Regions from separate parts of the Variovorax sp. GrIS 2.14 genome, predicted to be linked through region 3. Evidence: predicted binding sites of a transcription regulator. Region 3 holds the regulator's gene; each other region holds the start of a gene.
The links. The regulator sigma-54, encoded in region 3, starts transcription at its own class of promoters, with help from an activator protein. The targets are predictions, from matches to a motif close to TGGCANGNAANCTGCTTT.
Positions count from the first base shown of each region.

Region 1: the regulator sigma-54 is predicted to act here: its motif matches at 5,024-5,041, upstream of RCH10_RS00535 (isopenicillin N synthase family dioxygenase).
Region 2: the regulator sigma-54 is predicted to act here: its motif matches at 3,286-3,303, upstream of RCH10_RS20585 (DUF2126 domain-containing protein).
Region 4: the regulator sigma-54 is predicted to act here: its motif matches at 2,767-2,784, upstream of RCH10_RS01465 (pilin).

Region 1 is NZ_JBJXIA010000001.1:108,373-116,346, forward strand. It holds gene rutA (pyrimidine utilization protein A) at 1-878, shown strand, start outside; gene rutB (pyrimidine utilization protein B) at 927-1,679, shown strand; gene rutC (pyrimidine utilization protein C) at 1,716-2,105, shown strand; gene rutD (pyrimidine utilization protein D) at 2,144-2,989, shown strand; gene RCH10_RS00520 (malonic semialdehyde reductase) at 2,986-3,576, shown strand; gene rutF (NADH-dependent FMN reductase RutF) at 3,614-4,141, shown strand; gene rutR (HTH-type transcriptional regulator RutR) at 4,183-4,941, opposite strand; gene RCH10_RS00535 (isopenicillin N synthase family dioxygenase) at 5,092-6,093, shown strand; gene RCH10_RS00540 (VOC family protein) at 6,107-6,493, shown strand; gene RCH10_RS00545 (BMP family ABC transporter substrate-binding protein) at 6,563-7,651, shown strand; gene RCH10_RS00550 (ABC transporter ATP-binding protein) at 7,671-7,974, shown strand, end outside.
Region 2 is NZ_JBJXIA010000014.1:102,576-110,549, forward strand. It holds gene RCH10_RS20585 (DUF2126 domain-containing protein) at 1-3,199, opposite strand, end outside; gene RCH10_RS20590 (DNA internalization-related competence protein ComEC/Rec2) at 3,410-5,926, shown strand; gene RCH10_RS20595 (circularly permuted type 2 ATP-grasp protein) at 5,994-7,496, shown strand; gene RCH10_RS20600 (alpha-E domain-containing protein) at 7,534-7,974, shown strand, end outside.
Region 3 is NZ_JBJXIA010000001.1:610,499-618,472, reverse strand. It holds gene RCH10_RS02915 (ATP-binding protein) at 1-852, shown strand, start outside; gene RCH10_RS02910 (RNA polymerase factor sigma-54) at 862-2,475, opposite strand; gene lptB (LPS export ABC transporter ATP-binding protein) at 2,486-3,268, opposite strand; gene lptA (lipopolysaccharide transport periplasmic protein LptA) at 3,265-4,011, opposite strand; gene RCH10_RS02895 (thiol:disulfide interchange protein DsbA/DsbL) at 4,112-4,753, opposite strand; gene RCH10_RS02890 (SPOR domain-containing protein) at 4,917-5,669, opposite strand; gene argS (arginine--tRNA ligase) at 5,684-7,369, opposite strand; gene RCH10_RS02880 (hypothetical protein) at 7,497-7,772, shown strand; gene RCH10_RS02875 (DUF2214 family protein) at 7,889-7,974, opposite strand, start outside.
Region 4 is NZ_JBJXIA010000001.1:294,232-302,205, reverse strand. It holds gene RCH10_RS01475 (glycosyltransferase family 2 protein) at 1-134, opposite strand, end outside; gene RCH10_RS01470 (glycosyltransferase family 87 protein) at 112-2,106, opposite strand; gene RCH10_RS01465 (pilin) at 2,251-2,709, opposite strand; gene RCH10_RS01460 (3',5'-cyclic-nucleotide phosphodiesterase) at 2,917-3,723, opposite strand; gene RCH10_RS01455 (CHASE2 domain-containing protein) at 3,751-6,018, opposite strand; gene RCH10_RS01450 (FHA domain-containing protein) at 6,037-6,693, opposite strand; gene RCH10_RS01445 (Stp1/IreP family PP2C-type Ser/Thr phosphatase) at 6,736-7,545, opposite strand; gene RCH10_RS01440 (TerC family protein) at 7,568-7,974, opposite strand, start outside.

The DNA of each region.
Region 1 (7,974 bases), 500 kb from region 3:
CCAAGATCAAGCTTTTCGCCACCGCCGCATCGCTGGTGATGCCGCCCGCTATCGTCGCGCGCATGGCGTCGACCATCGATTCGATCTCGGGCGGGCGCTTCGGCGTGAATCTGATCACCGGCTGGCAGAAGCCGGAGTATTCGCAGATGGGCCTGTGGCCGGGCGACGAGTTCTTCGCGACGCGCTACCAGTACCTGTCCGAGTACATCCAGGTGCTGCGCGAGCTGTGGACCACCGGGCAGTCCGACTTCAAGGGCGACCACTTCAAGATGGACGACTGCCGCCTGAGCCCGCAGCCACAAGCCGACATGAAGGTGATCTGCGCCGGCCAGAGCGACGCCGGCATGGAATTCTCGGCCGCGCATGCCGACTACAACTTCTGCTTCGGCAAAGGCGTGAACACGCCCAAGGCGTTCGCACCTTCGGCGCAGAAACTGATCGACGCGGCCGCCAAGACCGGCCGCAACGTGACGACCTACGTGCTCATCATGATCATCGCGGACGAAACCGACGAAGCGGCGCGTGCCAAGTGGGAACACTACAAGGCCGGCGCCGACCAAGGCGCGATCCAGTGGCTCGGCGTGCAGGGCGCGGCCGACACCAAGTCGGGCGCCGACACCAACGTGCGGCAGATGGCCGATCCGACCTCGGCCGTCAACCTGAATATGGGGACGCTGGTCGGCTCGTACGCCACCGTCGCGCGCATGCTCGACGAGATGGCGGAAGTGCCCGGCACCGAAGGCGTGTTGCTGACCTTCGACTATTTCGTCGAAGGCATCGAGGCCTTCGGCCAGCGCATTCAGCCGCTGATGAAGAGCCGCAGCGACGTCGAAACGCCGGTTCCCTCCGCGGTGCAGGGTGAAGCGATCGCTGCTTGAATTGAATCGCGCCGCCGCTGCATCACCCAGGATCCGAAGGACATCGCCATGACCACCGCCGCCCCGAAGAACACCACGATCACGTCGACCACGCCGGTCGGCGTGCCGAGCCTTCCCGGCGCGCCGGCACCGCTGGTGCTGCCCGCGCGGCCCGAACCGGTCGCGCTGCACGCGGCCAACTCGGCACTCATCGTGGTCGACATGCAGAACGCCTATGCGTCGCTCGGCGGCTACGTCGACTCGGCGGGCTTCGACATCTCGGGCGCGCAGGGCACCATCGTCAACATCGCACGCACCATCGAGGCGGCACGCGCGGCCGGCATCCTCGTCGTGTTCTTGCAGAACGGCTGGGATGCAGGCTACGTCGAAGCGGGTGGTCCAGGCTCGCCCAATTGGTACAAATCGAACGCACTCAAGACCATGCGCAAGAAGCCGGAGTTGCAAGGCAAGTTCCTTGCAAAAGGCGGCTGGGACTACGAGCTCATCGACGCGATGAAGCCGCAGGCCGGCGACATCGTCATCCCCAAGACACGCTACAGCGGCTTCTTCAACAGCACGCTCGACAGCACGCTGCGGGCTCGCGGCATTCGCAATCTGGTGTTTACCGGCATCGCGACCAACGTGTGCGTCGAGTCGACCTTGCGCGACGCCTTCCACCTCGAATACTTCAGCGTGATGCTGGAAGACGCAACGCACGAACTCGGCGGCGCGGCGATCCAGAAGGCGACGGTCTACAACGTCGAGACCTTCTTCGGCTGGGTCTCCACCGTCGAAGATTTCTGCAAGACCGTCAGCGCCTGACAGTGCCTTAGATCCGACTTATCCCCAGGAGCATCCATGCCCAAGCAAGCCATCATCCCGCTCGGCACCACCACGCCGATCGCGCCTTTCGTGCCCGGCACCATGGCCGACGGCATCGTCTACGTGTCGGGCACGCTGCCCTTCGACAAGGACAACAACGTGGTCCACGTGGGCGACGCCACGCTGCAAACGCGCCATGTGCTGGAGACCATCAAGAGCGTGATCACCACGGCTGGCGGCACGATGGACGACGTGACTTTCAACATGATCATGATCAAAGACTGGGCCGACTACGCCAAGGTCAATGCGGTCTACGCCGAGTACTTTCCGGGCGTGAAGCCAGCGCGCTATTGCATCCAGTGCGGCTTGGTCAAGCCGGAGGCGCTGATCGAGATCGCGTCCATCGCGCACGTCGGCAAGCCCTGACTGCAGTCCGGCTCACATGAATTTTCCATGCCCCTGAAATGACTTTGCACTTCGAAGTCCACGGCGTCGACTCGGACGCACCCAGTGTGCTGATGTCGTCCGGCCTCGGTGGTTCGGCTGGCTTCTGGCGTCCGCAGTTGCCCGGCCTGGTCGCCGCCGGCTGGCGCGTGGTGGTGTACGACCAGCGCGGCACCAACCGCAGCCCCGGCGTGCTGCCCGACGACTACGCCATCGCCGACATGGCACACGACGTGGTCGAGGTGCTGGATGCCAGCGGCACGGCACGCTGTCACCTCGTCGGTCATGCGCTTGGCGGGCTTGTCGGCTTGCAGTTGGCACTCGATGCGCCGGAGCGCGTCGCGAGCCTGGTGCTCATCAACGCATGGTCCAGGCCGAACCCACATTCAGCGCGTTGTTTCGACGCCCGCATCGCCTTGCTCGCCGGCTCGGGCCGACGCGCCTATGTCGAGGCGCAGCCGATCTTTTTGTACCCGGCCGCATGGAGCGCGGCGCATGCGGAGCACGTGGCCGCCGAAGTCGATCACGCTTACGACAACTTTCCGGGCGACGCCAACCTGCTTGCGCGCATTGGCGCGTTGCGCGCGTTCGATGTGGATGCGCGGCTGGGTGACATCGGCGTACCGACCCTGGTCGCAACCGCTACCGACGACGTACTCGTGCCGTGGACCTGCTCGCAGCGGCTGGCCGATGGCCTGCCGAACGCGACGATGGATCGCGTCGTACATGGCGGTCATGCGCACAACGTGACCGAAGCCGACGCCTTCAATCCGGTGCTGCTGAAGTTCCTCGCGCAACAAACGCAGCAGCAAAAACAGCCAACGCATAACCAACCTGACGCGACTTTCAGCGGACAACGCAAATGACACAGACCCTCGACCACGCCGCACTGGCCACCCTCTTCACCGAGGCCCGCACCCACAACGGCTGGACCGACGCACCGGTGTCCGACGAGTTGCTGAAGAATGTCTACGACCTGACCCGCATGGCGCCGACGTCGGCCAACTGCTCGCCAGCGCGCTTCGTGTTCGTGCGCACGCCCGAAGGCAAGGCGAAGCTCTCGCCGGCGTTGTCCAAAGCCAACCATGACAAGACGATGAGCGCACCGGTCACGGTGATCTGTGCGTGGGACAAGCTTTTCTACGACAAGCTCCCTGCCCTGTTTCCGCATGCCGATGCGCGCGCCTGGTTCACCGGCAGCGCCGAAGCCGCGCACGAGACCGCGTTCCGCAATGCCTCGATGCAGGCCGGCTACTTTTTGTTGGCAGCGCGTGCGCTCGGGCTCGACTGCGGTCCGATGTCGGGCTTCGACAAGGCCGTGGTCGACGCCGCGTTCTTCGAAGGCACGAGCTGGTCGGTCAACCTGCTGATCAACCTCGGCCACGGTGATGCGAGCAAGGTGTTCGGCCGCTTGCCGCGCCTGGCGTTCGACGAAGCCTGCGTGCTGGCCTGACGTCATGCCTTGCACGACCATGCCCGTGCCCGTACCCATGTCCGAGCTGCCAGTACCGTCCGAGCGCGAGGCAGCACTCGGGCGCAGCGACTTTCGCAATGCGATGTCACGGCTCGGCGCATCTGTGAACATCATCACCACCGATGGCCCTGCAGGCCGCGCGGGGTTCACCGCATCGGCAGTGTGCAGCGTGACGGACGAGCCGCCGACCCTGCTCATCTGCCTCAACCGCACCGCCTCGGTGTACCCGGCCTTCCGGGCCAATGGCGTGCTGTGCGTCAACGTGCTGGGCGCGGGACAGCGAGCGCTCTCAAGTGTCTTTGGTGGCAAGACGCCGATGGACGAGCGTTTTGCCGGCTCGCAATGGGAGCGAGGCGCCACCGGTTCGCCGGTGCTCGAAGGCGCCTCCGTGTCCTTCGACTGCCGCGTCACCAGCAGCACCAGCGTCGGCACGCACGACGTGCTGTTCTGCGAGGTCGTGGCGGTGGCGATGGGCGAAGCGGCGCACGGGCTCATCTACTTCGATCGTCGCTATCACGACATCGTGACGCCACCGGCGCACTGAGCCGGCTCGGGACAAAAGGCCGAGTCTGACTTCGCGTCCGTTCAGTTCTTCGCGGCCGACAGGATGCCCTGCAGCACGATGCGCTGCACGTTCTCCACCGTCTCTTCGAAGAACGCCGGATCGTCGAGCGTGCGACCGGTGATGGCTTGCACCTGCACGCCGAAATCGGCGTAATGCTGCGTGGTCGCCCACAGCGCGAAGATCAGGTGATGCGGGTCGACAGGCGCCAGCTTGCCGGCCGCGACCCACTCCCTGATGACGTCCGATTTTCGGTCGACCAGATCGCGCAGTTCACGCCCCAGTTCGTCGCGCAATAACGGTGCGCCCTGAATCATTTCGAGGCAGAACAGCCGCGATGCGTCGGGCTGGTCGCGCGAGATCACCAGCTTGCGTCGGATGTAGTGGCCGATGGCTTCACGCGGGTCTTGCTCGGCGCTGAAACCGCGCAAGGGTTCGAGCCATACGGCAAGCAATTCGCGCAACACGCTCACGTACAGCTCTTCCTTGTTGGCGAAGTAATAGAGCAGATTGCTCTTGGAGACGTCGGCCCGCGCTGCCACCTGATCGACGCTGGTGCCATGCAGGCCGAAGCGCGAGAAGAGCCCCAATGCGGCACCAAGGATCACGCTGCGCTTGTCTTCGATCTGGCGCAGCCGGCGGTTCACCGCGGCCACGCTGCGCACGCCGGGCGTGCGCAGCGCTTGCCCGCGCTGCGACGGCTTGGTGGCGGGCGTCGACTTGACGGCCTTGGCCGTCTTGGCATTGGTCGCCTTCACCGCTCCTCCGGATGTCTTCGGCATGGGCTGCTGCTTTCTTGTTTCTGCATGCCGTGCTGCTTGCATGACGCGGGCCAGTTTGCCGCATTTGTCCATTTGGTCCAACTGGCACAAACGTTGCATGTCACTGCCGCTGCAGCGCACCGGTTCGCGCTGTTCAAAAGGATTCGACGCATGACCCTGCTGACCGTACCCATCATCGATCTCGCGCCCTACTTCGAGGGCACCGAACAAGGCCGCGCCGAGGTCGCACGCAAGGTCGACGAGGCTTCGCGCAGCATCGGCTTTCTGGTCATCACGCACCACGGCATTTCGCCCGAATTGATTGCACGCGTGTCCGAGCTGTCGCGCCAGTTTTTCGCGTTGCCGCTGGCCGACAAGCGCCGCGTCGACCGGCCGCGCGAAGACGCGGTGCGCGGCTACAGCGCGGTTGGCGAAGAAGGTTTGTCGTACAGCCTGGAAGAAGCGACACCCGGCGACTTGAAGGAGTCGTTCTCGGTCGGTCCGTCGAACGTGCCGGACGACGAGTACCACCGCGGCAAGGCGGCCGGCCCGCACTTCGAGCCCAACAGCTGGCCCGACATCCCGGGCTTTCGCGAGGCCTACGAGGAATACTTCGAGGCGATGAGCGAACTCTCGCGCTCGCTGATGCGCATCTTCGCGCTGGGCCTGAAGCTGCCCGAGCGTTTCTTCGACGACAAGATCGACGAACACATCAGCATGTTCCGCGTGCTGAGTTACCCGCCACAGAAAGAAGCCCCGTTGCCGGGCCAGTTGCGTGCCGGTGCGCACAGCGACTACGGCAGCCTGACGGTGGTGCTGCCCGACGACAAGGGACTGCAGGTGCTCAACAAGGCCGGCCAGTGGGTCGACGTGCCCCAGGTCGCAGGTGGCCTCGTCGTCAACATCGCCGACTTGATGATGCAGTGGACCAACGACCAGTGGGTGTCGACCATGCACCGCGTGGTCAACCCGCCTTTCGAGGCGGCGAGTACCAACCGCCGCCAGTCGCTGGTGTTCTTTCACCAGCCCAACTACGACGCGATGGTCGAGTGCCTGCCGAGCTGCCTGGCACCAGGCGACAAGCCGACGTACGCGCCCATTTCTTCAGGCGACCACCTGATGTCGAAGTTCGTGAAACAGACGACCTTCGGCGGCACCAAGGTCGCGGCCTGAGGCACACGTTTCGATGGCCCATCTTTCCTACGTCAACGTCTTTGCGAAAGACGTTCTCGCGCTCAGCGGCTTCTATCAACGCGTCTTCGGCTTCCCTGAAATCGAGGCGATTCGCTCGCCGATTTTTCGTGGGCTCGACACCGGTAAATCGAGCCTCGGCTTCAACGCGCTCGAAGCGTACGAGCTGCTGCACCTGGCCGAGTTCTCCGACACGCGCGGCGTCAAGTTCCTGCTCAACATCGATGTCGACAGCCAGGCCGATGTCGACCGCATGGTGCCGATCGCATTGGCCGCTGGCGCGACGCTGATCAAGGCGCCTTACGTCACTTACTACCACTGGTACCAGTCGGTGCTGCTCGACCCGGAAGGCAACGTCTTCCGCATCAACTTCATGATGTGACGCGGCCTCGGCGACTGTCTCCTTCTTCTCTTCTCGATGTCTTCAACGCTCACCACCAAAGGCCTGACCATGTTCCGCAAAACCGCCCCGTACGCCCTCGTGGCGCTGACCGCCTGCACCGTGCTTGTCGCGCCGGCCATGGCCGACGGCTTCACGCTCAAGGGCGAGCCGAAGATCGCGATGATCTATTTCGGCCCCAAGAACGACGGCGGCTGGACGCAGGCTTTCGACGAGGCGCGCATCAAGGTCGAGGCCGCGACGGGCAAGAAGATCCAGTTCGTCGAGAACGTGCCCGAAGACGCGTCGGCCATCAAGCCGGCGGCCGAGCGCTTCATTTCGCGCGGCGCGAACATCATCATCGGCACCGCCTTCGGCTACTCCGACACCTTCAAAGAACTGGCTGCCAAGTACCCGGACGTCGCGTTCCTCAACGGCTCGGGCACCACCAACGGCAGCAACCTCGAATCGTTCTACGGCCGCACCTACGAGAGCCAGTACCTGTGCGGCATGGCGGCCGGCGCGGCATCCAAGTCGGGCAAGCTCGGCTTCGTGGCGGCCAACCCCTTCGGCGTGGTGAACTGGACCGTCAACGCCTTTGCGCTCGGTGCGCAAAAGATGAACCCGAACGCCACCGTCAACGTGATCTACACCGGCGCATGGAACGACCCGGTGAAGGAGCGCGCGGCCGCCATGGCGTTGATCGACCAGGGTGCCGACGTCATCGGCCAGCACGTCGATTCGCCGACACCGCAGATCGTCGCGCAGGAGCGCGGCGTGTACGGCACCGGCCACCATCGTGATCTGCGCCAGTTCGCGCCCAAGGCCACGCTGTGCTCGTCGGTCTGGGTCTGGGACAAGTTCCTGACGCCCGAGCTGAAGAAGATCATGGCCGGCAACTGGACGCCTTCGCAATACGGCGCCTTCATCGAGATGAAGGACGGCGGCACCGACATCGCGGGCTTCGGCGCGGGCGTGCCCAAGGACAAGGCCGCGATGATCACGGCAGAGCGCGACGCCATCCTCAAGGGCAAGCAGATCTACGCCGGCCCGCTGAAAGACCGCGACGGCAAGGAGCGCGTGGCTGCGGGCGGCACGCTGTCGGATGCCGACCTGTGGAAGATGGACTGGTACGTCAAGGGCGTGGTCACGCAAAAGTAAGCGCAGGACATTCAGCGTCATGGCGACCGCGCTGCAGCTCACCGGCATCTGCAAATCGTTCGACGGTTTCAAGGCGCTGATCGACGCGGACTTCAGCGCGCGCTGGGGCGAGGTGCATGCGCTGCTCGGCGAGAACGGCGCGGGCAAGTCGTCGCTGATGAACATCGCGGCCGGCCTCTATGCGCCGGAGTCGGGCCAGCTGCTGGTCGACGACAACGCAGTGCGGCTCGATGGCCCACGCGATGCGGCGCGGCACCACATCGGCATGGTGCACCAGCACTTCAAGCTGGTGAAGCCTTTCACCGTGGCCGAGAACATCCTGC
Region 2 (7,974 bases), on a different contig from region 3:
TTCGCTCCAGCGACGAGTCGACATAGCGAACGGTGCCGCCCGAGGAGCCTTCTTCGCCCATGACATGCCACGGTTCGAGCGCGTTGCGAAGCGACAGCTCCACACCCATGGCCTGAATCTGGCCGACCAGCGGAAAGCGGAACTCGAGGTGCGGCGCGAACCAGTTCGGATCGAACGGAAAGCCGGCTTGGCGCATCTCGCTGATGACGTCGTCGAAGTCCATCTTGACGAAGGTCGGCAGCAGAAAGCGGTCGTGCAGCTCGGTGCCCCAGCGCGTCATCGGCGCCTTATACGGCTCGTCCCAGAAGCGGGCGACGAAGGCGCGAATCAGCAACTGTTGCGCAATGCTCATGCGTGCGTGCGGCGGCATTTCAAAGGCACGCAATTCCAGCAGGCCGAGGCGGCCGGTGCTGGAATCGGGCGAGTACAGCTTGTCGATGCAGAACTCGCTGCGGTGCGTGTTGCCCGACACGTCCACCAGGATGTTGCGCAGCGTGCGGTCGACCAACCAGGCCGGCATGTTCTCGCCGTAGATCTCGCGGTTTCGAGCGATCTCTTTCAGCGCGATTTCAAGCTCGTACACCTGATCGTTGCGGGCTTCGTCCACACGCGGCGCCTGGCTTGTCGGGCCGATGAACATGCCCGAGAACAAGTAGCTGAGCGACGGATGGTTGTGCCAATACAGCAGCAGGCTGGCGAGCAGCTCCGGTCGGCGCAGGAACGGGCTGTCCGCCGGCGTGGCGCCGCCCATCACGAAGTGATTGCCGCCGCCAGTGCCGGTATGGCGGCCGTCGGTCATGAACTTCTCGGCCGACAGGCGTGTCTCGAACGCGGCGTTGTAGAGGAACTCGGTGTGCTCGACCAGTTCCTTCCAGTTGCTGGCGGGATGGATGTTGACTTCGATGACGCCCGGGTCGGGGGTGACGGCCAGCATCTTCAGGCGCGGATCGCGTGGCGGCGGATAGCCTTCCATGACGACCTGCACGCCGAGTTGGGCCGACGTCGCTTCGATGGCGGCAACCAGGTCAAGGTAATCCTCGAGGCGTGCCAGTGGCGGCATGAAGACGTACAGCACGCCCGATGCAGTACCGACCTTTTCAGCGGCCGGGCCATTGGCGCGGCGCGGGTCGCGCACTTCAACGCAGAGCGCGGTGCGCGTGACCCAATGAGCCGACTCGCCGCGGCGTGGCTGACGCGTGGCGCTGGATGCAACGAAGGCGGCAGCAGCACTGGCTGCAGCGGCGTCGACTTCCGCCGCAGGGCCTTCACCGGCAGCAGCGGCGGTCGTGGCCTCTGCGCCGGTGGCCGATGCCTCAGCGCTCGCATCGTCTGCTACGGCAGCAGCAGCAGCAGCATGGCCACCAGCGCCTTGAAAGCGCAGCTCCGGCGCGGTAACCGGTGGCGCGCCGAAGACATAGGGCACGGCACCCAGGTCACCTGTCGGGGGCTCAGAGCTGGTCGCGTAGCGTTCGCGGTAGTCGGCTGAAGTCGGCAGCGCGGCGCGCGGTGCTGTCGGATCGCGTTCGATCAGGTATGGGTAGTCGCCCTTGCTGGCCCAGGGCTGCGAATCGAGCGGCAAGCGGTAACCCATCGGCGAGTCACCAGGGATGAGATACAGCCGGTCGTCACGCAGGAACCACGGGCCGGTTTTCCAGCCCGGTCCCTCCAGCGGCGGCGCATCCTTGTCGGCGCTGCCGGGCTCGATCGGCAGCATGTAGCCGATGACCGCATCGAGCTTTTGGGTGAACACGCGGCGCAGGCGCACGCGCTCCAGTTCGTCGTCGAGCTTCGACTCGAACGGGTCGACGTTGACAGGCAGCCGACGCTCGCGCCAGAGGTAGTAGTAAACGTCTTCGTAGCCCGGCTGCATGTAGCGCTCGGTCAAGCCCAGCTTGTGCGCCAGTACGGTGGTGAAGCGGCGCGCGTCTTCGCTGGTGTAGTGCGTCGGCACGCGTTCGTCGGCGAAGAGTTCGGGGTTGTGCCACAGCGTCTCGCCGTCGCCACGCCAGAAAATCGACAGTGCCCATCGCGGCAATTGCTCGCCGGGATACCACTTGCCCTGGCCGAAATGCAGAAAGCCGCCTTTGCCGTATTCGGCACGCAGCTTTTGGACCAACTCGGTCGCGTAGCCGCGCTTCGTCGGGCCGAGGGCGTCGATGTTCCATTCCGCCGCATCGCGGTCGCTGGTCGCCACATAGGTCGGCTCGCCGCCCATCGTCAGGCGCACGTCGCCGGCTTGCAGTCGCTTGTCGACTGCATCGCCGAGGGCCAGCACTTCGGCCCATTGCTCTTCGGTGTAGGGCTTGGTCACGCGCGGCGATTCGTAGATGCGCGAGACCTTCATCTCATGGCCGAATTCGACCTCTGCATCGTCGACCACGCCTTCGATCGGCGCGGCACTCGACGGCGTCGGCGTGCAGGCGAGCGGGATGTGGCCTTCGCCGGCGAGCAGGCCGGAGGTGGCGTCGAGGCCGACCCAGCCTGCCCCCGGCAGGAACACTTCGCACCAGGCGTGCAGATCGGTGAAGTCGACCGTCGTACCGCTCGGGCCGTCGAGTGCTTTCACGTCCGGCGTGAGCTGGATGAGGTAGCCCGAAACGAAGCGCGCCGCCAGGCCGATGTGACGCAGCAACTGAACCAGCAGCCAGCTCGAATCGCGACAAGAACCACTGCCGTTGGTCAGCGTTTCTTCCGGCGTTTGCACACCGGGCTCCATGCGAATCAGGTAGTTGACGTCCTTCTGCACCTGCTGGTTGATGCCGACCAGAAAGTCGATGGTGCGCTGCTCTTTGCGATCGACTTTTTCAAGATAGGCCTCGACCAGCGGTGTCCCCGGGTCTGCGATCAGGTAAGGCGCAAGTTCGACAGCCTGCGACTCGGTGTACTTGAAGGGGAAGTTCTCGGCCTGCGGCTCGAGGAAAAAGTCGAACGGGTTGTAGACCGCCATTTCGACCACCAGGTCGACCGTGACCTTGAATTCGGTTGTCTTCTCCGGGAACACCAGCCGCGCCTGGTAGTTGGCGAACGGGTCTTGCATCCAGTTGACGAAATGCTCTGCAGGCTCGACCTGCAACGAATACGAAATGATGTTGCTGCGGCAATGTGGTGCCGGGCGGAGCCGAACGACCTGCGGCCCCAATTGCACCGGACGGTCGTACTTGTAATGCGTGACGTGGTGAAGTGCGGCGTGAATAGACATGTTTTTTGGGCGCCGGAAGCGTCGAAAAGTGCAGGCTGAGAGGCGGTTGAGCGAAGGCCTCGTTCGAGACGCATACTAGCCGAGGTCAAGCAATTAACGCGCCAAAGAGCGCCTCAACGAGATTGATCAGGGAGTGATTCAAGTCATGCCACAGGGAGTGGATCTGAGCACACGCGTGCGTCGGTTTTGCGGCGCTGCGGGTGGGCGTTCGTGAGCACCGACGCGGAGTCGGACGCGGGGGTGCGCGGCCGCGGTGCCTTTGCCGCACTGGCGGGTTCGGTCGCTGGCGCTGTCGTGCAGTTGCAACAGGGCGAGCTCTGGAATGCAGTTGTTTACGCGGCTTTTCTGGCTGTCGGCGTGGTCGGGTTGTGCCTGATGGCACGGATTCGAGCGGACACGACCAGGCTCCGCAGTCTCCTGCTCGTCATGGCGTGTGCGGCGGGCATGCTGGCCGGCGCTGGGTCCGCCGGATGGCGCGCTGCAAGCTATTTGCGTGACGCGCTCGACCCGGCACTCGAAGGCCGTGATGTCGTGGTCGAGTGCGTGGTGGCGCAGATGCCGCAGCACAGTGAGACGGGCACGCGCTTCCGGTTGGAAGTCGCATCGGCACGATGGGCCATGCAAACGTCCGCGCCCGAAAACGACGACGGCCCGTCCGGGCCGACACGGGCTACACGGGTGGCACCGGCCGCACCTGTCGTGCCGCCGGGCATCGCTCTCGGTTGGTATGCCGCCAACACCTCGGCGTGGGGCAATGCATCCGACGATGGCGCGCGCACCCGGCCTGCCGCTGCACCCGGCCCCCTGCACGCAGGCGAACGCTGGCGCATGACCGTGCGGCTCAAGGCACCGCATGGCAGCTCGAACCCGCATGGCTACGACTTCGAGTTGTGGATGTGGGAGCAGGGCTTGCAGGCCAACGGCTACGTGCGCACCGGCGCGGGCGATGCGGCCCCCTTGCGCCTTGCCGATACATGGCAGCACCCAATCGAGCGTGGGCGCGAGTCGGTGCGCGATGCCGTGTTCACGCACGTGCCGGATCGCAAGTTGGCCGGCGTCATCGCGGCGCTCATCACCGGCGATCAGAACGCGATCGATCGAGCCGACTGGGATGTCTTTCGTGCCACCGGCGTCGCCCATTTGATGAGCATTTCAGGCTTGCACATCACCATGTTCGCCTGGCTTGCCGCGCTGCTGGTCGGCGCGCTGTGGCGGCGCAGTAACCGGCTCATGCTGATGTGGCCCGCGCCGCATGCTGCGCTGGTCGGTGGCGTGTTGTTGGCGGCGGGCTACGCGCTTTTCAGCGGCTGGGGCGTTCCATCGCAACGCACGATCTGGATGCTCGCAACGGTCGCGCTGTTGCGCCTGACGGGCCGGCGCTGGCCTTGGCCGCACGTCTGGCTGCTGGTCTGCGCGGTGGTGGTGGCGATCGATCCGTGGGCTTTGATGCAAGCCGGCTTCTGGCTCAGCTTCGTCGCGGTGGGCGTGCTCTTTGCGACCGATGGGGGTGCGGCCACTGTCGCCAGGGGTGGCGTGGCCGGCCATCTGGCTCGCACCTTGCGCGAGCAGTGGGTCGTCACGCTGGCGCTCACGCCGTTGAGCGTGTTGCTGTTCCAGCAGGTGTCGGTGGTCGGGCTGGCCGCCAATGCCATCGCGATTCCATGGGTCACGCTGGTCGTGACGCCGCTGGCGATGGGCGGCGTCGTCGTCACGCCGCTGTGGACCGTCGCGGCCTGGTCGGTGCAAGCGTTGGCGCTACTGTTGCAATGGCTCGCCTCGATGCCTTTCGCCACGGTGTCGATGGCGGTGCCGCCGATATGGATGGCGGTTTGCGGCGTAGCGGGCGGTGTGCTGGTGGCCATGCGGCTGCCCTGGTCGATGCGCTCCCTCGGCCTGCCGCTGTTGCTGCCGGTGCTGCTCTGGCAGACGCCGCGACCGCCAGGCAGCGAGTTCGAACTGCTCGCAGTCGATATCGGGCAGGGCAATGCGGTGCTCGTTCGTACCGCCACACACAGCCTCTTGTACGACAGCGGGCCGCGCTACAGCCTCGAAAGCGATGCCGGCCACCGCGTCATCGTGCCGTTGCTGCGCGCGATGGACGAGCGGCTCGACATGGTGGTCTTGAGCCACCGAGACATCGACCACACCGGCGGCGCGCCTGCGGTGCTGGCGATGCAGCCGCAGGCAGCACTGTTGAGTTCGATCGAGGCGACGCATCCGTTGCAGGCGCTGCGGCCAGCGGAGCGATGCGTTGCCGGAAAGCATTGGGAATGGGACGGTGTTCGCTTCGAGATACTTCACCCTCTCGCGGACGACTACACGCCGACGGCCAAGCCGAACGCGTTGTCTTGCGTGCTGCGCATCAGCAACGGCCGCGCCACCGCGATCCTTGCTGGCGATGTCGAGCGCGATCAGGAGGCTGCGCTGGTGCGACGCGAGCCGGGCCTCGCCGCAGACGTTCTGCTCGTGCCGCACCACGGCAGCAAGACCTCGTCGACCGCCGCCATGCTCGACGCCGTGTCCCCATCGCTTGCCATCGTGCAGTCGGGCTACCGAAACCGCTTTGGCCATCCTGCGGAAGAGGTGCGTGCGCGCTACGTGGCCCGCAATGCGGCAGTCGTCGACTCGCCGCACTGCGGGGCAGTGCACTGGCACAGCGAATCGCCACAGGCATGGAAATGCGAGCGCACGATCGGGCGTCGTTACTGGCATCACCACGTTCCTTAAAGCGTGCAGCAGCGCGTTTTCAGGCCTTGAACTTGCTAAGCTATGTGCGAAGGAGATTGGTCGTTCCATGCACAAATTCGACGAGATGTACGAGAAGCTTCCCTACGCGGGAGCAGCAATCCGCGGCCACTACCAGCGCTACGACCAATGGCTGGGCAAGCAACCCGGCGAGGTCATGCGCCAGCGCCGTGAAGAGGCCGAAATGATTTTTCGGCGCGTCGGCATCACCTTCGCCGTGTATGGCGCCAAGGACGAAGACGGCGCAGGCACCGAGCGTTTGATCCCTTTCGATCTGCTGCCGCGCATCATTCCGGCCCACGAATGGGAGAGCATGGAAAAGGGCCTGGTGCAACGCGTCACGGCGCTCAACCGGTTCTTGTACGACGTCTATCACGACCAGGACATCATCAAGGCCGGCATCATTCCGGCTGAGCAGATCCTGAACAACGCGCAGTTTCGCCCCGAGATGATGGGCGTGAGTCTGCCCAACAACATCTACTCGAACATCTCCGGCATCGACATCGTGCGTGCGCCCGATGCCGACGGCAACGGCGAGTACTACGTGCTCGAAGACAACCTGCGGGTGCCGAGCGGCGTGAGCTACATGCTGGAAAACCGCAAAATGATGATGCGGCTGTTCCCCGACCTGTTCAATCAGAACCGCGTCGCGCCCGTCGCGCATTACCCCGACCTTCTGCTCGAAACATTGCGCGCCAGCGCACCGGCGGCAACGGCCGAGCCCACGGTGGTCGTGCTCACGCCCGGCATGTACAACAGCGCCTACTTCGAGCATGCGTTCCTGGCGCAGCAGATGGGCATCGAACTCGTCGAAGGGCAAGACCTCTTCGTCAAGGACGACTTCGTCTACATGCGCACCACGCGCGGCCCGAAGCGCGTCGACGTCATCTACCGCCGCGTCGACGACGACTTCCTCGACCCTGAAGTCTTCCGCCCCACATCGACGCTCGGTTGCGCTGGCCTGATGCGCGCCTATCGCAACGGCAACGTGGTGATCTGCAACGGCGTCGGCACTGGCGTGGCGGATGACAAATCGATCTATCCGTACGTGCCCAAGATGATCGAGTTCTACCTCGGCGAAAAGCCGATCCTGAAGAACGTACCGACCTACATGTGCCGCAACAAGGACGAGTTGCAATACACGCTCGACAACATGAAGGACCTCGTCGTGAAGGAGGTTCATGGCGCCGGCGGCTATGGCATGTTGATCGGCCCGGCGGCGACGCAGGCCGAGATCGAAGAGTTCAAGAAGGCCGTCATTGCCAATCCCGAAGGCTACATCGCGCAGCCGACCTTGAGCCTGTCGACCTCGCCGACTTTCGTCGATGCCGGCATCGCGCCGCGTCACATCGACCTGCGGCCTTTCGTGCTGTCCGCCAAGGAAGTACAGATGGTGCCCGGTGGCCTGACGCGCGTGGCGCTCAAGGAGGGCTCGCTCGTGGTGAATTCGTCGCAGGGCGGCGGCACCAAGGACACTTGGATTCTGGAAGCCGAGCGTACGCCGCGCAAGCCTTCGCAGGCGCAGTCCCAAAGCCAGTCGGCTGCCGCGTAGACACGCGAAGCCTCGAAGAGAACAACGGAGAACATCGATGCTGTCACGCACCGCCGACCACCTCTACTGGATGTCGCGCTACACCGAACGGGCCGAGAACACGGCCCGCATGCTCGACGTCAACTACCAGACGTCGCTGCTGCCGCAATCGGCCGAAGTGGCCAAGTACGGCTGGCAAGGCTTGCTGTCGATCAGCGAGCTCCTGCCGGCGTACAACAAGAAGCACGAGCAGATCGTGCCCGGCGAGGTGATGGAGTTCATGGTCAAGGACGAGGGCAATCCGTCGTCGATCTTGTCTTGCCTGCGGGCTGCGCGCGAGAACGCACGGGCTGTGCGCGGCGCGCTTACCACCGAGGCTTGGGAGACGCAGAACACCACCTGGCTCGAAGTGAATCGCATGCTGCGTGCGGGCGACTTCGAACGTGACCCTGCGCAGTTCTTCGAATGGGTCAAGTTCCGCTCGCACCTGTCGCGCGGC
Region 3 (7,974 bases):
CTGAACGAGTTCGCACGGCAGGCAGGCAGCGGCCGGGTGCGGGTGCGTTGCCCGGCCGAAGCCATCGTGTGGACCGACACGGTGGCGCTGCGCCGCATCGTCGCCAATCTGGTCGACAACGCTGTCAAGTTCGCACCCAATGGCCGCGTGTTGCTGGCCTGTCGGCGCCGGCCGGGCGGCTGGCGCATCGAGGTGCGCGACAGCGGCATCGGCATCGCTTGCGAAGCGCAGGAGCGGGTGTTCGGCGACTTCGAGCAGGTCGGGAACGTGGAGCGCAATCTACAGCGTGGGCACGGCCTAGGGCTGGCCATCGTGCGGCGCCTGGCGATGCGGCTGGGGGTCCAGATCACGCTGCGGTCGCTGCCGGGACGCGGCTCGGTGTTCGGCTTCACGCTGCCATCGGCCCCTCGCGATGCGCACCCCGACCGCACGGCACGCGCCGCGACCGCGGCGGCGACCAGCACCGCAGCGCTCGACGCCATGCCGCTGGCGCCCGGCTTGGCGGTGCTGGTGGTCGAAGACAACGCCGTGGTGGCCGACAGCCTCGCGGCCCTGCTGCGCCAATGGCAGGCGCTGCCACGCATCTACGAGAGCGCGGCCGAGGCGCTGGCGCTCGCCGACCTGCAGGCCATCGACGTCGCGCTGTGCGACATCCGCTTGCCGGGCAAGCTCGACGGTATCGACCTGGCACGACGCCTGCAACTGCAAAAGCCGTCGCTCACGATCGCGCTGATCTCGGCCGATATCGATGAAGCGACGCTGCACCTGGCCCGCGAGCGTGGCTGGCATGCGTTGCGCAAGCCGGTGCAGCCGGCGGAGCTGCGCGGGATTTTGTTGCAGGCGCGGCGGTAAACCGAAGCCTTACAGCGCCTTGCGCAGATTCGCCGGTGCGATGCGCAGCGCTTCGCGGTACTTGGCGACGGTGCGCCGCGCACATTCGATCCCCTGCTCTTTCAGCATGTCGGAAATCTGGCTGTCCGACAGCGGCTTCTTGATGCTCTCCGCGCTCACGAGTTGCTTGATGAGCGCTCGCACTGCCGTGCTGGATGCATTGCCGCCGGTCTCGGTTCCGAGCGCCGAACCGAAGAAGTACTTGAGCTCGACCGTGCCGTAAGGCGTCGACATGTACTTGGCCGTGGTCACGCGGCTGATGGTCGACTCGTGCAAGCCCAGCTCGTCGGCGATCTCACGCAGCACCAACGGGCGCATGGCGAGTTCTCCGTGCACGAAGAAGCTTTTCTGCCGCTCGACGATGGCGTTGCTCACCCGCAGGATGGTGTCGAAGCGTTGCTGGATGTTCTTGATGAACCAGCGCGCCTCCTGCAGCCGCTGCGACAGCGCCTGGCTGCCCTCGCCCTTGTGCGCCTTGAGCGCGCCGGCGTAGATGTCGTGCACGCGCAGACGCGGCATCACGTCGGGGTTGAGCATCACGCGGAACTTGAGCGTCGCGCCACGACCGGTGCGGGTGACGATCACGTCGGGCACCACGATGTTGCGCTCGACATCGACGAAGCGGCGGCCCGGCTTGGGCTCCAGCTTGGCGATCGCCTGCAGCGCGCTGCGCACTTCTTCTTCGTTGCTGCGTGTGAGCGTGGCCAGACGTTTGAAGTCGCGCCGCGCGAGCAGCTCCATCGGCTGCTTGCAGATCAGGATCGCAGTCTTGCGGATCTGCTTTTCTTCGGCCGTCTCGTTCTCATGGGCGAGCGCCTTCAGCTGGATCGCCAGGCATTCGCCGAGATCGCGTGCGCCGACGCCGACCGGCTCCAGGCTTTGCAGCAGGCCGAGCGCCACCTGGAAGTGGTGGACGAGACCGTCGAACTGGTCGTTGTCATCGCCCGCGAGGCCCGATGCCAGCGCTGGCAACGAGTCTTCGAGGTAGCCATCGTCATTCAACGATTCGATCAAAAAACGCAGTGCGGCCTGGTCGTTTTCGTTCAGCCGCAGGCTCAGTGCCTGTCGGTGCAGGAAGGATTGCAGCGACTCCTGGCTGCGCGCGAGCTCGGTGGCGTCGGTGCGCTCGCTGCCGTCGTTCGGGCCGAGGTTGTTGCTGCTGGCCGGCGCCTCGCCGCCCCATTCCCCATCGTCCGGCGTCATCTCGACCGTGCCGTCGCCGCCCCAGTCGGGCTCCTGGTCGGACATCTCGGCGGCCGGCGCTTCGGTCTCGCTGGCGGTCGTGGTGGTGCTCGCGCCGTCGGCACTGGTCGCCAGCGCGCTGGGCGCGAACTCGCCGTCGCTCTCGCTCTGGCGGTCGCTGTCGTGCTCTTCGCGCGGCGCTGGCGCGTCGGACACGTCGATGCCGAACTCTTCGCGTGCGGCTTCTTCGGCCGTGCGCTCCAGGAACGGGTTGTCGTCGAGCATCTGCTCGACTTCCTGGCTCAACTCGAGCGTGGACAACTGCAAAAGTCGGATCGACTGCTGCAGTTGCGGCGTGAGCGCGAGGTGCTGCGATACGCGCAGCGACAGGCCTTGCTTCATCCTGCGCGCTCTACATCCGGAAGTGTTCGCCGAGGTAGACGCGTCGTACCTCGGCGTTGTCGACGATCTCCGAAGGCGTGCCCTGTGCCAGCACTTGCCCGTCGCTGATGATGAAAGCGTGATCGCAGATGCCCAGCGTTTCACGCACGTTGTGGTCGGTGATCAGCACGCCGATGCCGCGCTCTTTGAGAAAACTGATGATTCGCTGGATTTCGATAACGGCAATCGGGTCGATGCCGGCGAAGGGTTCATCCAGCAGGATGAAGCGCGGCTGCGTGGCGAGCGCACGGGCGATTTCGACCCGCCGCCGCTCGCCGCCCGACAGCGACAACGCCGGCGAGTTGCGCAAATGTTCGACGCGCAGGTCGTTCAGCAGCTCGCTCAGCCGCTCTTCCATCCGTGCCTTCGATATCGGGACCGACCTGCCGGACTCGTCGGTGTCTAGCTGCAGCTCGAGCACGGCCCGCACGTTCTCTTCAACGGTGAGCTTGCGAAAAATCGACGCTTCCTGCGGCAGGTAGCTCAGACCCATGCGCGCGCGCTTGTGGATCGGCATGTGCGCGATAGGCTCGCCGTCGATGGTGATCTCGCCCGCATCGGCGCGAACCAGTCCGACGATCATGTAGAACGAGGTCGTTTTTCCGGCGCCGTTCGGGCCGAGCAGCCCGACCACCTCGCCCTTTTGCACGCCGAGCGACACATCCTTGACGACCGTTCGGCTGCCATAGGTCTTTTTGAGGCCGCGCGCTTCGAGGCGGCTGCCGACGTCGATCGCGTCTGCGTTTTCGATCACTTGCGCGGTTCTCCGCCGAGCGTGGTGCTCTGGCGCAGGCCGGAGCCTGCAGCGGGGGTGGCGGGCACCGTCGTGGCCGGCGCGGCACTGGAACCCGAGCCCGGACCGGCCGCAGGCGGAGCCGCTTTGGCGCCACCGGCTGCCGACGCCGGAGCGCGCGGCGTGAGCACCGCCCTGACGCGACCACCCGAAGCACCGGCCGCGACGCTGGCGTCCGGCGGCAAGGTCGAACCGTTGACCGTGAAGGTGTCGTTGCTCTGGTCGTAGACGATCAGCGGGCCGGTGGTTTCGTCGTTGACCTTGGTGCCGATCAGCCGCCGCATCACGGCATGGCCGATGAACTTGACGTTGTCGGCGCGGCTGTCGTATTCGATGCGATCAGCTTCACCCTCTGTCCACTCGTCGCCCGGGGCGTCGCGTTTTTGCTTGTAGTAAGCCAGCTTGCCCGGCTCGGGCGTGACCACGCCGTATTGGTAGCCCTCGGGGTCCTGGCGCACGTCGATGCGGGCGCCGCGAATCACGATCGTGCCCTTGGTGACGAACACCTTGCCGGTGAAAACGCTGGTTTGCTTCAGGTCGTCGTAACGCAGCGCGTCCGACTCGATGTTCATCGGCTTCAGTCGGTCGGCCTTTTCGGCATGCGCCGGCAGGCCGGTGCCGAGTGCCAAGGCGAGCAATGCACCAAAGGTGATCGCGAAAGCAGAACGAAAGGAGCGAAGGGGGGATTTTGAGCGCAGGGTCATAGAGGCACGAAACTTGCTGCGCATTGTATGCGGCCAACTGACACGACCTTGACGAAAAAGCCCGCCGAAGCGGGCTTCTCAAAAAACGCGTGTGACAGCTTCAACCTTTGCGCGCTTCGGTGATCAGGTAGTTGGCGACCTGCAGCGACTTGGTCATGTTGCCGGCGAGCTCGCCGTCGACGTAAAACCGCCCTGCCACGCCAAGAGCAGGCACACCGGCCACCTTGTACTGCTCGGTGATTTGCGTCGCCCGCTTGGCCTTGCTCACCACGCCGAACGAGGTGAACGCCTCCGTGAACTTGACTTTGTCGAGGCCGTTCTTTTCGGCCCACGCAATGATGGCCGCGTCGCCGTTCACGTTCTGGCGTTGGGTGTGGATCGCATTGAAGACCTTCATCGTGTATTCGTCGAGCTTGCCCATGGCATCGAGCGCGTAATACAGGCGCTGCTTAGGCTCGACGTCGTTGCCGACGAACGGCACGGGAACGCGACGGAACGCGGCGTCTTTCGGCAACGTTTTGACCCAGGCTTCGAGCTCGGGCTCGAACGCATTGCAATGCGGACAGTTGTAAGAAAAGAACTCGATGACCTCCACCTTGCCGGCCGGCGCATCGACCGGGACGCGGGGGCTCAAGTCGATGTAGTCCTTGCCGGCCTTGGGCTGAACCTGGGCATGCGAGAGAGAAGCGGCGGACATCAACCCGAGGGATGTGGCGGCCAGAGAAAAGTCACGACGGTTCATGTGTTTCATCAAAGAGGTGCTCCTGTTCGGCTGAAAGAGCCAGAAGTGCCGCGCGGAGTTCCGCGCCCGGTTGATTCAACGCGGCAGAGACGCAGTGCGTCACGCCGCGGCGAGTAAAGAAAAGTCAACGTTCCAAAACTCAACGCTCCACGGCGGACCGCACTCAACGCTGCACCCGCACCAGTGCGGAATCGAAGCCGCCGCCATCGAGGCGATCTTTCAAGTGGTCGGCATCGTCCTTCTTGTTGAACGGGCCGGCGCGCACGCGGTACACGGTGCGACCGGCTTGCTCGCGCTCGGTGACTTTGGCCTCGACACCCATCAGCGACAACTTGGCGCGCTGCGCTTCGGCGTCGTCGGTGGTGCGAAAGGCGCCGGCCTGCACGAAGTAGAGGAACGGGTCTGCGCCACTGGCGTTGGCAGCAGCAGCCGTCGAAGGCGCCACGCTGGCAATGGTGCCGCCGGCGGTCGGGTTGTTGCCGGATCTTGAGCGCGCCAAGTCGCCCAACGGATCGCTCGACGGCGGCAGTGCGTTGGCTTCGGCTGGCACCGGTGCCGTGCGCGGGCGCGGCGCAGCAGGGGTCGTGGACGCACCGGGCGCGACCACGACCGGAACCGGGCCGGTCGAAGGCGCATTGAGCGGGCCGACCGTCGCAGGTGCGGTCACCGAAGGCGGCTGCGGCTTGACGGCACCGGCCTTGCCTGCGAGTGGGCCGTTCGGGTCCCAGTCGCGGTTCTTGCGGGCTTCGGCTTCGTCCTGCTCGGCACCGCCGCGCTGGTTCTTGCTCATGAACGGGATCGGCACCTTGGTCACGTAGACCGCGATGCCCAGCGCCACGCCGAGCCCGAGCACCAGGCCGATGATCAGCCCGATGACGATGTTGCCGCGCTGAACTGAGCGTGTACTTGATTTCATTTTGAGGTTCGGAATCACATCTTGCGTGGCGCACTGACGCCAAGAATTGCGAGGCCATTGTGCAGCACCTGCGCAGTGGCGGCGACCAGCGCCAAACGGGCTTTCTTGACGGCTTCGTCGTCGACCAGAATGCGCTCGGCGTCGTAGTAGCTGTGGTAGCTCGCGGCCAGTTCGCGCAGGTAGAAAGTGACGTCGTGCGGCGCGAAATCCTTGGCAGCGGCGCTCAGCATGTCGGGGTACTTGGCGAGCAGCAACATCAGGGCCTGGGCCGCCGGGCTGTCGAGCGGTGACACGTCGACCGCTTTCAGCGAGGCCTCGTCACCACCCCATGAAGTCAGCACCGAGCAGATGCGCGCGTGCGCGTACTGCACGTAGTAAACCGGGTTGTCGTTGTTTTTGGCCACGGCCAGGTCGACATCGAAGGTGTACTCCGTATCCGGCTTGCGGCTCAGCAGGAAGAAGCGAACGGCGTCGGTGCTGGTCCACTCGATCAAATCGCGCAGCGTGACATAGCTGCCGGCGCGCTTGCTGATCTTGACCTCTTCGCCATCCTTGATGACACGCACCATGGTGTGCAGCACGTAGTCGGGGTAGCTCGGCGGGATGCCTTCACCAACCCCCTGCAGGCCGGCGCGAACCCGTGCGATCGTGCCGTGGTGATCGGTGCCCTGGATATTCACGACGGTGTGGAAGCCGCGCTCCCATTTGGCCAAGTGGTACGCCACGTCGGGCACGAAGTACGTGTACGTACCGTCGCGCTTTTTCATGACGCGGTCCTTGTCGTCGCCGTAGTCGGTCGACTTCAGCCAGAGCGCGCCGTCTTCTTCGTAGGTCTTGCCGGCGGCGACCAGCTTTTGCACGGTCGACTCGACACGGCCGCTGGTGTACAGGCTCGACTCCAGGTAGTAGTTGTCGAAGCGCACCCGGAACGCCTGCAGGTCGAGGTCTTGCTCGTGCCGCAGATAGGCCACGGCGAACTCGCGGATCGAGTCGATATCGGCGATGTCGCCGCTGGCGGTGAACTCCCGGTCGTCCGACTTGACGGTCTTTTTCGCCCTGAAGTCGTCAGCGATATCCGCAATGTATTCGCCGTTGTAGGCGGCGGCCTTTTCACCGCTCGGCCAGTCGGCGTCGCCAGGCTTCAGGCCCTTGGCGCGCATCTGCACGCTGCTGGCGAGCGTCTGGATCTGCACGCCGGCGTCGTTGTAATAGAACTCGCGGAACACGGCATCGCCCTGTGAGGCGCGCAGGTTGCAGATGGCATCGCCCAGCGCGGCTTGGCGGCCATGACCGACGTGCAGCGGACCGGTCGGGTTGGCGGAGACGAACTCGACCAGCACTTTCTCGCCGGTGGGGGCTCGCTGGCCGAAGGTGGCGCGCGCATCGAGCACCTCGCGCACGATCTGCTGCTTGGCGGCGGTCTTCAGGCGGATGTTGAGAAAGCCCGGGCCGGCGATTTCGATCGACTGCACCCATTGCTGGAAGGATTGCGTGGCGAGCAGCGCCGCGCTCACCTCCTCGGCCAGATCGCGAGGCTTGCGCCCGAGCGGCTTGGCGAGTTGCATCGCGGCCGTGCTGGCGAAGTCGCCGTGCGCCGCCACCTTGGGCGACTCGAACGCGGCTTTGGCGCCAGCGCCGGGCGAGAAAGTATCGAGTGTGTTCGCGAGCGCCGCGAGCAACTCCTGTTTGACCAATAGCATCGGCCAATTTTACCGGGCGTAACAGCGGGCTCCTTTCTTGCGTCATCCTGCAGGCACCTTGCCCCGTTAGCATCATTGGCCCCGGTCGGGGCTGCTGTCGTTACTCAACCTCCAGGACATCCACACCATGAAAAAGCTCCTTTCCCTGATCGCCCTCGGCGCGTGTCTCTCTTTCGGTGCAGCCCACGCCCAGAGCGCCTGCGAAACGAAGGCCATGGACAAGAACGGCAAGCCCCTCGCCGGCGCCGCCAAGACCAGCTTCGTGAAGAAGTGCGAGAAGGACACCATGTCCTCGGCAGCGCCCGCATGCGCGACGAAGGCGATGGACAAGAACGGCAAGGCGCTGGCCGGTGCCGCCAAGACCAGCTTCATGAAGAAGTGCGAAGCCGACGCCAAAGGCTGAGACCGCACTGGCGCGACGTCTGCGTCGCACTCAAGAGCCCGCCGCGCGCGGGCTTTTTTGCGTCTGCTTCACCCAACGATGGCAGATCGCGCCAGCACCCGTCTTTGTTCGAGGGCTTACTTGCCGAAGCCGCGCGCGAGGAACACGGCGACCAGCGGGATGAGTGCGATCAGGTGCGCTTGCAACATCACCAGGCGCCGCG
Region 4 (7,974 bases), 320 kb from region 3:
GCCTTGGCGATGCAAGCCGGCAGAGTACGTGCCTCGTTGAGGCAGGGCATCAGGATGGTCAGTTCGATGTCCGAGCCTGTCTTTCTCGAAGCCTCGACCTGAACCTTGTTTTCAGAAATCACTTCGTTCCACATGAAGTCGCCCTCCTTGTCGCCAGCACTTCAGCGCTCGCGGTGATTCGATCCATTCCTTCACAGTGCCCAAACCAGAGATGTCGCCACCTCCCCGAAAGAGATCTGCAAACCGCACAAATCCGTCGTCGTTGACCCAAGTGGCGAAGTCAGGGTAACCGCGCCGCCAGATGGAGCCGTTGCGGACGCTGGTCGTGTGCCGCGAGCGAAACAGTTCAGGACAGGCGTCTTCGACCTGATCCAGCACCTGATCCGCCCAACGCTTGCCGGCCACCTCGGCCTCGCTAAGTGCACCCCCGGGTATCAGGCGGCAGGTATAGATATGGACCTGATCGCGCGAGCCGGATTTGGGGCCTGCGCGCTCTAGCACGTCTGAGTTTCCCCTGAAGTGGATGTACTCGCAGTCACCAACGTCGACGCGCAAACCGAGACGCCGCAATGCGTAGTCGAACGTGGCAGCGGCCGGGGCGATCGGCCGACCGTCTGATTCGATGGCCCGCACGGGGGCGAGCATCCGAAGTTGCGGCGAGTGGGCTTTGATCAGTGCGAGGACGCGCCGGCCGTCGCGACTATCAGGATCGATGTCGACGCCCATGCCGACGAAGGCCGAGCCCGTCGCCAAATAAGGCAACAGGAAGGACTGCGACTGAGCGTCCATCGACAGATACAAAAACGGCTCCGTCTGAAGCTTCTTCGAAACTGTGGTCTGGATCCAGACACCATCCCAAGGTTGTGCACTCCATCGGAATTCGGCAGCTTGGGAGAGCATGACCGCTTGCACAGCCAGCAACATGCCCACGACGCCGACCTGGGCGCGAGGCATGCCGGCCAGAGCGCGGTACACGCCGGCCACAAGGACAACCGCAGCAACACATGCCATGGGAAGAAAATACCTGCTGTTGCCACTGATAAGCAGCCACAGCACCCACGCAACCACAAAGGAGACGGCCAGGCTGGCCCACGCACGCTGGCTTGCTCTGTTGCCGACAACGGTAGCCGGCCCAGAACGTCTCCATATTGCGGCAACCAGCCATAGCGCGGGCAAGCACAGCAACGCTGCATAGCGGGCGTCCGCGGCCAAGGTCTCTGTGTGTATCCTGCGCTGCGCGGCCAAGATGTCGAGGGGGCGCATCAGCGCCTCGACCAATGAAGAGGGAAGGAAGCGCGGGTCGCGCATGACATCCATAGCGCCCAGTAATTTGGCAAGTGGTGACGCTGATGCTGATGCGCTAGCGACCGCGCCGCCGACTGGTGCGGCCGGGTTGAACAGACCGTCCAGCATCGGAAACAGCGGGTTGCCGAAAGCTTGCCAAAGCGAATACGCCCACGGGCCACCAACCAGGATAAGCGCGCCACCGGCGCACCCTGCAAATAGCAATATGCCCTGCCAGCGCATGCGCCAACTCGGCGCGGAACCCACCACCAGTGGCAGCGCGGGCAGCAAGGCAAAGACGGCGTTCGACATCTTGAGCGCAGCAGCAGTGCCAAGCAGAACGCCTGCAAGGGCTACTCGGTGAAGCCGCTGAACACCATGGAAGTTGTTGACCAAGGCCACATATCCCCCTAAGGCCAACGCGCCGGTCGTGATGTCAGTGAAGGATGAGCCCAAGGCCTGCAACAGCACTGGATTGGCCAAGGCCAGCGCTACGGCGCCCCAAGTTACCAGCGCCGGACTGCGGCCGTCTGCACCCTGGCTGACGGCACGTGCCAATTCCCACGTAAGCCACAACGCTGTGGCGTGCATACACGCAAGCGTTATGCCGATAGCCAGCGAGGGCCAGCCAGCTTGCACCATCAGGGCCAGCGGGGCATGCGCGTAGGGAACGAAATACGTCTGAGGGCCGGCCGGAAAATAGTCAATGGCAACGCGGTCGTGAAAAACGCTGTAGCCAGCGTACAGGTGGTAGTGCAGAGCGTCCCACGGCACATCCTTACCGGCAAATAAGGTCCATGCAATCGCGAGAACGGTGCACAAGACGTAGGCGCCTATGCGTTCACTCCTCATCGACCTTCCCGCAGTGGGGTAGCAGGTTAGGAACGATGCGAGCATGTTGCGTCCGACGCGTTGTCTGGCGAACAAAAAACCGCCCGAAGGCGGCTTATGTAAGGCTCGTCAAGCTTAGCTGCGGCATTCCGAAGGCAGGTACTTAGAGGCGATAGCCACGGTACCGGTACCGGCACGGCACAGCCATGTCAGTTGCCCGGTGTTGGTTCCCACGGTTGCTGGGGTCAACGTCACAGTACCGGACGCGTTCGGGACAGTTGAAGTAATCGTCACAACGCCGGTTGCGTCAGTGATTACGACACCGGAGACGTATTTAGTAGCGCCCGGGAAGCTGTAACCACTGTTTGCTGCAGTGACCGAGGCAAGCGAGCCCAGGGACGAAGTCGTTTCAGACACCGCTAGCTTCGCAGGAGCACCCATGATGAGCACTTCCGTCATCTTCGAACGGGTCGTGTAATCCTGGTAGGCCGGCAGAGCCACAGCAGCCAAGATACCAATGATCGCCACGACGATCATCAATTCAATAAGGGTGAAGCCTGCTTGTGCGCGGCGAGCAATATTGCGACGGTTCATTTGAGAAACTCCAGGTTAGTTAATAAGGCCCGGGAACCTCCCCGGTGCGCTTATCTATCCGCAGCATCTGTGCCACCCTGTCAGCCTCGTCCGACAGCCAAAATCTGAGTACTTGTTCACGCCCGGGTTACAACGTGTGACAGAACTTGTTGCTTTTGCCTTACGGTCGCATGACAAATTTTGTCACCGTGACCAGATCTGTCGGCCTCAAAGCGTCAGAAGCGCCTCAGCCTCCAGCCACCGAATATCCCGCTGCTCCAACCCATGCATTTCCCAGCCCTCGGCAAAGGCGCCGATCTGGCTCATGATTTCTTCGGTCTCGGCGGGCTTGGTGTGGGTGATGTAGATCGGGTAGGTTTTGCCTCTGGCGATCTGGGCCAGTTCGTCGGCCAGCGTGGCGGGCGACAAGTGCAGGCTGCGTTGGGCCAGTGCCTGCTCGCGGTTGCTGAAGGCGGTTTCAATGACCAGCATGGCAACGTCGAGTTCGTTCACGCGCTTCCAGAACTGGGCGTTTCGTTCTGTGTCGCCGCTGAAGACCCAGTGCTTGCTGCCTTCGACGGAGCGAATGGCGTAGCCGCAGGCCGGTACGGTGTGCACGGCCGGCAAGACTTCGATGTGTTTAGGTCGCCGTGTGCCCAGCGCCAAGGTCTGACCGACATTGAGATCGTGGAACGTGACGAAGGGCGACTCGGTGCTCGGTATGTTGGCAAAGTCGGGCCAGATGACGTTGTTGAACATGTGGGCGCGCAGGGCCTCGATGGTGGCGCGCAGCGCATGCACGCGCAGGGGCTGGCTTCTGCGGCTGGCAACGGCATCGATCATCAACGGGAGTGCAGCGACGTGGTCGAGGTGCGAATGGGTCAGCACGACGTCGTCGATGGCCGCCATTTCTTCGAGGGTGAGGTCTCCTACGCCGGTGCCGGCATCGACGAGCAGGTCGTCGTCGATCAAAAATGAGGTCGTGCGGCAGCCTTTGGCAATAGCGCCCGAGCAGCCCAACACGCGCACTTGCATTTTTTGAGGTCCTCTAGATTTTTGCCGTCATTTGGATTCGAACCGGGTTGCACCGTCCCAGTCGGGATCTTTGGGGCGCAACGCCATCGAGGCTAAACGCTCGGCGTACAGCTGGTAAAGGACTTTTTTGACGCCGGGAGCGAGCAGCGGCGTCAAAAGCGAGCGGCCCCCGGCCCAGTCTTGCGCGCGGTAGGCGGTCAATACCTGCTGCCAGACGTCGAGCCCGGCGCGGCTCGTTTTGGCTGCCGCAGTGGCCCGGCCCAGGGGCGCGAAGATAGTCACGCTCTGGGCCTTGCCCTTGACGCGCACGCGGTCGAGCTCTTGCCAGACGTAGGCGGGGGCGGCATGGCGCGTCGCATCGCTCACCACGACTTCGGCACCGTAGATGCCGCTCTGGCTCTCGAGCCGCGACGCCAGGTTGACGGCATCGCCGACCACCGTGTAGCTGCGACGCACGGCCGAGCCCATGTCGCCGACGCTCATCACGCCGGTGTTGATGCCGATGCCCACGCTGATGGCCGGCTGGCCGGTTGCGCGGTGCGCATCGTTGATGGCGTGTACGGCAGCCGCCATTTCGAGCGCGGCCGCCACGGCCAGGTCGGCATGGTCGGGCGTGTCGACGGGCGCTCCCCAAAAGGCCATGACGCAATCGCCCATGTACTTGTCGACGGTACCGCGGTGTGCGCTGATGATTTCTGTGAGCCGGCTGAAGACGCCGTTCAGGAATTGCTGCAGCTCGGTCGGGGCCATGCGCTCCGACATTTCAGTGAAGCCGCGCATGTCGCAGAACAGCACCGTGAGTTCCTTGCTGACGGCTCGCATGCTGTAGCTGCCGGGCGAGGCCAGCATCTCCTGCACGAGCTGCGGCGGCACGTAGGTGCCGAAGAGTTGCGCCAGGTTGCGCCGCTCCCGCGCTTCGACAAAGTAGCCCCAGCTCAGGTTGAGCACGAAAGCGACCGCGCACATGACCAGCGTTGCCGCGAGGGGCAGCACGAGCCCGGCATCGACGTAAAGCCATGTGTTGAGCCCGACCACGACCGCCACCGTGGCGGCGGCGATGAACACCGCCCGCGCGGCCGAAACGATCGACAACCCCAGCGCGAGGATGAGACCGGTGATTGCGATCAACAGCACGTCGTAGCCGGCGGCGTAGTCCGGCTTTTCGGGCAATCGGCGATCGAGCAATCCTGAAATGATGTTGGCATGCACTTCCACGCCAGGGAAGGCGGCACCTACCGGTGTCGAGCGGAGGTCTTGCAGGCCGGGCGCGGTGGCGCCGATCAGCACGATCTTTCCCTTGAGTTCGCCCGTGGCGAGTTTGCCGCTGAGCACGTCGGCTGCCGGTACGTATTTGAACGATCCGCCGTGGGCGCCACCCGGTCCGCGGTAGGGCACCTGCAAGCTGCCCCTGGCATCGACCGGAAGACGCAAGAACGACTTGCCAATTGGCCCTTTCGAACCATTCGCAAGGACCAGCGCGCCATCCTTGACCAAGAGCGCGGGCATGCCGTTGGCCCGGCGATACACGGCAAGCCCTAGCGATTCGTAGTAGCCCGCTTTGGCGGCGGTGCCTTGGTACTGCGCAAGAACCGGGGCGGCGCGCACGATGCCGTCTGCATCGGTTTCGATCAGCACGTTGAGAAAGCCGGCGTGTGCGGTTGCATCTGCGAGCAGTGCGATGCTGCCGCCAAATCCGTTCCAGGATGTCGCGCGCTGCGCGCCGGGAGGGAAGGCATCGAGCGCAAAGACCGGACTGGGCAACCAGCCCATGCCGCGTGGCTGGGTGGTCTGCGTGAAGTAGTAACCGAGCGCGACGGGCCTGCCTTTGAGCACGTTGGCAAAAATCGCGTCGTGGTCCAGCTCGGGCGCGAGTTGATCGACTTGCTCTTTCAACCCCGCAACGTCGCGCAGGGGACCGGCTGCAATCTGCCGCAGTGCAGCCAGTCCGGAGCTGCCGTCGGGCTCGGCGAACATGACGTCGAACCCGAGAACTGAAGCTTGCTGACGATCGATCAGTTCTGTCGTCAGCGCGGCGAGCTTGTCGCGGCTCCAGGGCCACTGGCCGTATGCCTGCAGGCTGGGGTCGTCGATGTCGACGATGACGACGCGCGGGTCGAGCGTGCGCGGCAGCGTCGCGCGGAGCCGAACGTCATAGATCGACAGATCCAGCCGCTCGACAAAGGAAAACTTGTAGACGCCGGTGGCGTGAATCAGCGCCAACAAAACAGGCAACAGCGTGATGGCAACGCGCGGCCAGTGTTGCCCTACCGCTGCGACCGCGCTTTTGGCGGTCACCGCGAGGCCTGATGAAAGTCAGGCGTGGACGAACTGCATCTTGGTGCCGCCGAGCTCGAGCACGTCGCCGTCTTGCAATGCGACGGCTTCGGTGCCGAGGGGTTCGCCATTGAGCGTGGTGCCGCCATCGATCGGAGCCACCACGTAGCCCTGAATGCGGCGCGTGACAGCGGCGACAGCAACGCCAGGTTTGCCGATGGTGGTGACGACCTTTGCCAGCGAAAGTTCGCGGCCGGCACCGGTGCCAGACAGCACGCGGATGACTGCAGAGTTGACCGCACCGCCACCGAGTGGCGCTGAAACCGTCGGCGCGGAGCTGAGCGGAATCGGGGCAGACGGGTGAGAAATGGACGCTGGCTTGGTCGGCGCAACGGCTTCAGCGGCGCCGGCAGCCGACAGGTAGCGGATCTTGTACTTGCCGACTTCGACGACGTCGTTGTGCTCCAGCGCCTGCTTTTTGATGGCGCGCGCGTTGACGTAGGTTCCGTTGGTGCTGTTGAGGTCTTCAAGATAGACATCGGCGCCGATCATGTGGAGCACGGCGTGCTCACCGCTGATCGCCAGATTGTCGATGACGATGTCGTTGTACGGTCGCCGACCCAGGGTAGTGCGGTCTTTGGCGAGCGTCACTTCCTTGATTACGACACCATCGATCGAAACGATCACTTTCGGCATGGCCGACTCCTGAATGAAGGACGCTGAACTCTTGGGGAACCGTCAATCCGCAGCTTCTGGCGCCGCAACGCCGTTTGCACGGGCCAGAACAACTGAAATGTTATCCCGTCCGCCATTGTCGTTTGCAGTTGCAACCAAAAGTGTTGCTTTCTCCGACAGTCCGATATCTCGTGACAGAAGCGTGAAAATCTGCGCGTCGGAAACCATCTCGCTGAGACCATCGGAACACAGCAGGAACAGGTCGCCGGGCAGGGCGTCGTGCTCATGCATTTCAAGTTCCACGTGCCGTTCGATGCCGAGCGCGCGGGTCACCAGATTGCGGTGCGGCGACTGCGCTGCCTGCTCTGGCGTGATGGCTCCGGCGTCGAGTTGTTCCTGCAGCAAAGAGTGGTCGCGTGTGAGCAGATGGAGTTGCTCTTCGCGGAGCCGATAACAGCGTGAATCGCCGATGTGGCCAACGATGGCGCGGCTGGGTCCGAACACCGAAACGACCAATGTCGTGCCCATCCCCTGCAGTTGCACATTAGCAACACCCGCTTCCAGAATGGCCTGGTTTGCCTCGTCGACGCCCACCTGCATCGCCCGGCGCATCGCGCGCGGATGCGCTGAAGGGCCGGAATGCGCCAACCAGCGCCCGAAGCTGGCTTGCAGCAGCGCGATCGACATGCCGCTGGCGACTTCGCCGCCGTTGTAGCCGCCCATGCCGTCCGCCAGGATCGTGAGGCCCAGGGCCGCGTCGAATGCGATCGCGTCTTCGTTGTTGGCGCGCACACGGCCGGAATCGGTCAGCGAGGCGTAGTCCCAGGTCAGCGTGCTGGCGGCGGTGGAAGAAGTGGCAGCAATGGTCACCATAAACAGGATTCAGGCTCCGAAATCAGTGGGCGGCGACGTGCGTCCGCTTTTGCAAAAATCGTCCGGCAAGGACAACGAAAGCCGCCCCCAAAGCGGCGCCGACGTAGTGCAACCAGGGCATCCCGGCCAGCGTGTCGCGCAACGTGACGTCACTGACGATGGTTTCGCCGCCGACCCAGCCGATGAGGGCGGCGCCGAGCATGACGATGATCGGGAAGCGTTCCATCAGTTTGATCATGAGCGTACTGCCGAATATGACGAGTGGAATGCTGATGGCCAGGCCCAAGATCAGCAGCGTGGTGTCGCCCTGTGCAGCAGCGGCCACCGCGATCACATTGTCCAAGCTCATGACCAGATCGGCGATGAGGATGGTGCGAACGGCAGTCATCATCGTGCCATATTCCTTACCTTCTCCCTCTTCTTCGTCAC